DNA from 2 places in the Sphingobium aromaticiconvertens genome. Region 2 is predicted to be linked to the other one. Evidence: predicted binding sites of a transcription regulator. Region 2 holds the regulator's gene; the other holds the start of a gene.
The links. Region 2 encodes LexA, which represses DNA repair genes until DNA is damaged. Its sites were predicted from a motif close to GTTCCNCNCTTGTTCT; they were not measured.
Positions count from the first base shown of each region.

Region 1: WFR25_RS06070 (ImuA family protein) is a predicted target of LexA. The motif match lies at 2,004-2,019, and genes of this name have one in related genera.

Region 1 is NZ_JBANRJ010000001.1:1,264,817-1,268,282, reverse strand. Features, by position in the region: gene WFR25_RS06085 (AcvB/VirJ family lysyl-phosphatidylglycerol hydrolase) at 1-479, shown strand, start outside; gene WFR25_RS06080 (acyl-CoA thioesterase) at 527-964, opposite strand; gene WFR25_RS06075 (hypothetical protein) at 1,075-1,758, opposite strand; gene WFR25_RS06070 (ImuA family protein) at 2,026-2,862, shown strand; gene WFR25_RS06065 (Y-family DNA polymerase) at 2,768-3,466, shown strand, end outside.
Region 2 is NZ_JBANRJ010000001.1:3,499,977-3,503,442, reverse strand. Features, by position in the region: gene WFR25_RS16665 (ComEC/Rec2 family competence protein) at 1-1,407, shown strand, start outside; gene lexA (transcriptional repressor LexA) at 1,398-2,084, opposite strand; gene WFR25_RS16655 (molybdopterin molybdotransferase MoeA) at 2,171-3,352, opposite strand; gene moaC (cyclic pyranopterin monophosphate synthase MoaC) at 3,378-3,466, opposite strand, start outside.

The DNA of each region.
Region 1 (3,466 bases), 2.2 Mb from region 2:
AAGGCATTCCCGTCGTCGGCGTCGACAGCCTGTCCTATTTCTGGAGCGCACGGACGCCACAAGGCGCGGGCGCAGACCTGCGGCACATCATCGACAGCTATGGCGCGCGCTGGCATCGACCCCGCGTGCTGCTGATCGGCTACAGCTTTGGCGCCGACACCTTGCCTGCGATGGTGGGGACCCTGGACAGTGCAACCCGTGCGCGGATCGCCAGCCTCTCGCTCATGGGACTTAGCGACACGGCGGACTTTCAGTTCCACCTGTCCTCATGGCTCGGCCTGTCCTCCGACCAACAACTGCCCACCATTCCGGCGGTCGTCCAGTTGAGGGGCATGACCATACGGTGCGTGCAGGGTGCCCAGGAAAAGGACAGCGCCTGCCCGCTTATCCCTCATGGGATCGCCCGGCATGTCGTAGTGCCCGGTGGCCATCATTTCAATCGCAACGCCGCCCTTTTGGCCAGCATCGTTTCGACCTGAGGCGCACGGGGAGCGGCTATTCGGCATCGCTCGCGCGACGCCTGCCCTCAACCCGGCTGTTTGAGGAAATTCGCCTGCATCGCCTCGCGCAGCGTCTCCGCAATCTGGCGACGTCCCTCCGCACCATGAGTCACGACCGTCGTGTCGCAGGTCGCCACGCACTCGCCCTTTTGAAAGGCGGCGGACGAGATGGTCCAACTGGTCGTGCCGATATGGCCGATCGCGCAGTGAATATCGAAGGGGTAGGGAAAGTGCGATTCCGCCACATAGTTGAGCGACACCGCCGCAACCATCCAGCGCACACCCTGTTCCTGCGGGTGTCGCCCCATATGATGGTGAAAGCGGATACGCGCCGTTTCGAACATCGCGGAGATGGCGACATTGTTGACATGCCCCATCGTGTCCAGGTCCGCAAAGCGGGTGTCGAGAGTAGTGACAAAGGCATAAGCTTCGGGGCTGAGGCGCCATGCGTCCGGTCTGGCCATTATCGCGAATTCCCTTCGGTTTGACCGCCTCTTACCGCTGCGGACAGCTTATGCAAATCGCCGTGGCGAAAATGACCGGTCTGCGACCTTTTTGACACATGCAGGACCCTTCATTGGGCGACGCCTTCCGTATAATCGATCTTGATCCTGACCCATGCCCCCACCTGCGGACGTCCGCCTACGCTGGGTGGCCTGACCAGAAACTGCCAGGCGGCCAGCCGCACCGCGCGGCCAAAGCCAGATCCCAGCGGCTGCTCACCCAGCACACGGCAATTTTCGACATGAAAGCGCTCGACCGTCTGGCACGCAACCAGACCATAGCCGGAGCGCGGCGCATTGGCGGGCATATAGGTAGCCAGTTCCGCATTGGTCGGTCGCCGATACCAGTCGGCGTTGAACAATTGTTCGCCACCCGGCCCTTCACCCGGTCCATAGGCAAGGCCACTGTCCTTGCCCTGCCCCGCGCCGCTGCCGCCATCGCCGCGCTTGGCCATCTTGCCGATGTCGCCGGAGGCCAGATCGTCTCGGCTTAACTGGATGAAGGGCAGGTCGGGCGTAGGCTGATCTTCCGCCTTCTTCTGCGGCGCTTCGCGCGTGACGACCTTGGGCGCGCCGCCGCTGGCCTGCGGCTTTTTCACGTTTTTTTTCGCTGCCGCCGCCGGTTTTGGTGACGGCGAGGGCGCCAGCGTGAAGCTCACCGGATTACGCTGTTCCTTCTTTGGCTGGATGATTTCGGGTGCCAGCGTCAGCAGCATCAGGATCAGCAGGACATGGATGGCCAACGCCAGCAGCAACGACAAAGCCCGCCGGCCAAGTGGGCTGCGGCGCATATCGTGAAAGCGGGAAAGGGCAGAGACTAACAAGGGGCAGGACAACTCGTGGGTGGAAAAAGGTGGCAAGCCGCCCCCCTGTGACGACTTGAAGCTATGACGACTCCAATCCGGCAGGCCAGTAAAGCCAGATCGCGGAACATGACCTAGAGCGCGATCCGCCTCTCCGCAACGTCGGACATTGACAGACCCGTCCTTTGCGCCAAAATAGAACATATAGGGAACATATGGATGAGCGAGTCGTCAAACAGCCTTGCCGCATTGCGACGGACCATAGCCGCACTGGACCGCAAAGCGCCAGAACAAGTGGCCGATCGATTCGCGACCGGCCATCCGGGGCTGGACGCGGCGCTGGGCGGCGGGCTGGCGCGCGGGCGGCTGCACGAGCTGTTTGCGGACGGGCAGGAGGCCGGGGCGGGCACGGGCATGGCGCTGCTGCTGGCGCAACTAGCGGCGGGAGAAGATTGCGGGGAAAGAGGGGGCAGGCCGCTACTCTGGCTGCGTGGCGAGGGATCGGCGCGGATGGACGGCGCGCCCTATGGTCCCGGCCTCGCGGCGATCGGCATTGCCCCCGAGCGGCTGTTACTGGGTGTCCTGACCGACACGGCCTCGTTGCTTCAGGCCGCGCTCGACGGCCTGCGCTGTCCGGCGCTGGGAGCGGTGATAGTGGAAGTGCGCGGTCGCCAGCCGCTCATCGACCTGACCGCCACGCGACGACTGGTGCTGGCGGCGGAGGGATCGGGCGTCACCGCCCTGATGGCGCGGATCGGCGGCGATCCGGTCCCCAGTGCGGCGGAAACCCGCTGGCAGGTGGCCGCTGCCCCCTCCGCGCCGCTGCCCGGCGACGCCCCGGGGCACAGCGCCTTCGACCTTACTTTATTACGACGGCGGGCGGGACCGGACGGCCTGCACTGGCGCGTGGAATGGCAGGCCCGGCGCGGCAGTTTTGGAGACTATGACCGTGGAAGCGAGCATGATGGAAGAGAGACTGGAGGGGACGGGGCGGCGCTATCTGGCGCTGTGGTTCCCGTTCCTGCCGCTCGACCGGCTGCGGATCGCGCGGCCTGACCTTTGGCAAGGGGCGGGTGAAGGCATGGGCGATGGCCCCGCCGTCATCGTCGAGAGCGTGCGCGGGGCGATGCGCCTTGCCTGCCTGGACGAAGACGCCCTCGCCATCGGCCTGACCCCCGCCATGACGCTGGCCGACGCCCGCGCCCGCGAGCCGACCCTGCGCGCCTTCGACGCCGACGACCATGCCGATCAGGACTGGCTGGAGCGATTATGCGATGGCTGCGCCCGCTACACCCCGCTCGCCAGCCTCGATTCTCCCCAGGGGCTGATGCTGGACGTCACCGGCTGCACCCATCTTTGGGATGGCGAGGGCGCTCTTGCCAACGATCTGACCGACCGGCTGGAACGGCGGGGGATGCGTGTTCGCCTGGCCTTCGGCAGCACGGCGGAGGCCGCGCACGCCCTCGCCCGCTATCCCGCCCCCGCGCCGGACGAGGACAGCGCCGTCCGCCGCCTGCCCGTCGAAGCGCTGCGCCTTGATCCCGAAAGCGCCACTGCCCTGCGCCGCGCGGGCCTGCGGACCGTCGGCGACATCGCCGCCCGCCCCGCCGCCACGCTCGCCGCCCGCTTCGGTGAGGAGGCGATCGATGCGCTCCACCGC
Region 2 (3,466 bases):
GAAGCGGATGCACAGGCCATGCGCCGCAGCGGGCTGGCGCATCTGCTGTCGATCAGCGGCCTGCATGTAACCGCGCTGATCGGGGCCGTCATGCTGATGACGTTGCGACTGGCGGCGCTGAGTCGATGGGCAGCGCTACACTTGCCCCTGATGCTGATCGCGGCGGGTTGCGGAGCGCTGGGAGGCCTTGGCTACACATTGCTGACCGGGGCTGAGGTGCCGACGATCCGGTCCTGTGTAGCAGCGTTGCTGGTGCTGGGCGGGATGGCGATGGGCCGCGATGCGATAACCTTGCGATTGGTGGCGGCGGGAGCGTTGGTCGTGCTGGTCTTTTGGCCGGATAGCCTGATCGGCCCCAGTTTCCAGATGAGCTTCGCCGCGGTGGTGGCACTGGTCGCGCTGTCGAGCAGCCGTCGCTATCGCGCGCTGACCGCGGCGCGGGATGAGGGGTGGGTGGCAAAGGGACTGCGGGGCATCGCGGCGTTGCTGTTGACTGGCTTTGCTGTGGAGATCGTGCTGGCGCCGATCGCGCTCTATCATTTCCATCAGGCGGGAATGCTGGGTGCTTTTGCCAATCTGATCGCGATCCCGCTGACGACCTTTATCGTCATGCCGTTTGAGGCTCTGGCTCTGGCGCTGGATGTGATCGGGCTGGGCGCGCCTGCCTGGTGGGTGGTGACGCACTCTTTGGACCTGTTGCTGGCGCTGGCGCACCGGGTCGCGGCCAGCCCGATGGCGGTCGTGCTGGCGCCGGCCTTTTCGCATCTCGTCTTCGCCGCAATTGTGGGCGGGGGGCTGTGGTGTCTGTTGTGGCGCGGATCGGTGCGCTGGTTGGGGCTGGCGCCGGTGTTGATCGGAACGGCGATCATCGTGCTGACGCCGTCGCCTGACCTGCTGGTCACGAGCGACGGACGGCATGTCGCCCTGCGCCTGCCCGACGGCGGCATGGCGTTACTGCGTGCGCGGGCGGGTGATTATGTGCGCGATGCATTGGCCGAGAGCGTGGGCTATGATGGCACATTGTCCGCTCTTGCGGATATGCCGCAGGCCCGGTGCAACCCGGATCTGTGTGCTGCGACGATGCGGCGTGGTGAGCGGCGCTGGCAATTGCTGGTGACGCGCAGCAAGGCGATGATCGACCCGCGGATATTGGCGAAAGATTGCGCGATTGTCGACATCGTCGTCAGCGATCGCTGGCTGCCCCGTTCCTGTCGCTCACGCTGGCTGAAGATCGACCGACGGATGCTGGCACGGACGGGCGGGATCGCGATAAGCCTGAAGACGGGCAGGGTTGATCGGGTCAGGCCGGAGGGCGACACCCATCCCTGGTTGCCGCCAATCCCGCCACCACGTCCCCTGCGCCGTCCGATTGGCGGGCCATCGTTACAGGCCAGTCCTCAATTATAGCGGCGCAACAGGCCCGCGAGCTTGCCCTGGATTCGTACCTGAGCCGAATCATAGACTTGCGGCTGATAGGCACTATTGGCCGGATCGAGCCGGACCTGCGCGCCTTCGCGCCGGAAATATTTGAGCGTTGCTTCGGCTTCGTCAATCAACGCGACGACGATCTGTCCCTCGCGCGCGACGTCGGTGCGCTGGATAAGAGCGAAGTCGCCATCGAGAATGCCTGCCTCCATCATCGAATCGCCGGATACTTCCAGCGCATAATGATCGCCTGAACCCAGCAAGGCGGCGGGAACGGAGAGCATCGTCTGCCCCTCCATCGCCTCGATCGGCACGCCCGCCGCAATGCGGCCGTGCAGCGGAATTTCGATCACGTCATTGGCGGCGACGGGGATTTGGGAGGGGGTCTTGGGCGCAAGTTGCGGCACGCTTGGTACGAGCGCGGATCGGGATGTCCGGTTCATCGCTTCGGGCAGTTTCAATACTTCCAGCGCGCGCGCTCGATTGGCGAGGCGACGGATGAAGCCCCGTTCTTCCAGGGCGTTAATAAGACGGTGAATGCCCGATTTTGAGCGCAGATCGAGCGCTTCCTTCATTTCCTCGAAAGAGGGAGACACGCCGCCTTCCTCCAGTCGATGATGAATGAAGAGAAGCAGTTCCTGCTGTTTTGCCGTCAACATCGCCTTTGTCCCTCGCATATCTGGAACGAATGAAGAACGCATAGGAAACGGAAGGAGGCAAGTCAAGCGTTTGGGTGATTATCCTGTCAGGTCAGCGGCAGGGTGATGACTGCATCGCCTGCTTTGGCGGCGGGCGATTTTGCGGGGCGCAGGATCAGGCAGTCGGCGTCGGCAAGGGAGGCGGTGGCCGCACTGTCCTGCGCGGTGAGGGCGACGATCCGGTCGCCGCGATGGAAGGCGCGGAGATATTCGTCCCGTTCGGCGGTCGGGGCCAGGGGTGCGTCGATGATTGCTTCGATCTGTCGGGGAAGGGGCTGGGGTGCGCCGCTCATATGGCGGACCAGTGGGAGCAGGAAGAGAAAGGCCGTGACGAACGCCGAGACAGGATTGCCCGGCAGGCCCAGAAAAACGGCGCTGTCCAGGGTTCCGGCGATCAGCGGCTTGCCGGGGCGCATTGCGATCTTCCAGAAATCGAGCGTGCCGCCGACCGCAGCGAAGGCTGGACGAACGAGATCATGATCGCCGACCGACGCGCCGCCTGTCGAAACGATGATGTCAGCTTCGCGCACGCGATCGAATGCAGCCATCATGGCGGCAAGGTCATCTGGCACGATGCCAAGGTCGATGACTTCGCAGGGCAGGCCCGCGAGCATCGCGGGCAGCATGACGGCGTTGGAGGAGGGCAACTGGCCCGGCGCGATGGGCTGTCCTGCCGCCACCAATTCGTTACCGGTGGACAAAAGGGCGACGCGAACCTTGCGCGCGACCGGCAACAGGCCATGGCCGCCCAGCACGGCAAGGCCAATATGGGCGGGGTTCAGGCATGTGCCAGCGCGCAGAAGAACCGTGGATTCACGGAAATCCGACCCCGCCGGACGGACATGCTGGCCCGATGCCGGAGCGTTTGGAAGTCCGCTGATCTGGTCGCCGATGCGTTCGGCATTTTCCTGGATCAATATGGCGTCGGCGCCCGGTGGCACGGGCGCGCCGGTGAAGATGCGGCAGGTTTCGCCCGGCGCAAGTGGTGTGGGGATGGCCTGTCCTGCGGCACTCTCGCCTGACAGTCGCCACGGGCCGGGCCATTCAGCAGCGCGGATTGCATAGCCGTCCATGGCGGAAAGGTCCGCCCATGGCTGGCTACGCAGGGCGATGATGTCGTCTGTCAGCCATCGGCCTACGCCTTGTGCGGCGGCAACGGAGTGCGATGGGAGGCGGCGGCCCAGTGCCAGCAGGCGCGCCTGCGCTTCTGCGACGGGCAGCAGGCTCATGGCCTCCCCCTCACGGCCACGCCCTTCACGAAGCCCGCCAGTCCCCGGACTTGCCGCCCGACTTGGCGAGCAGGCGGACGCCGCTGATCACCATCGCCTTGTCCATCGCCTTGG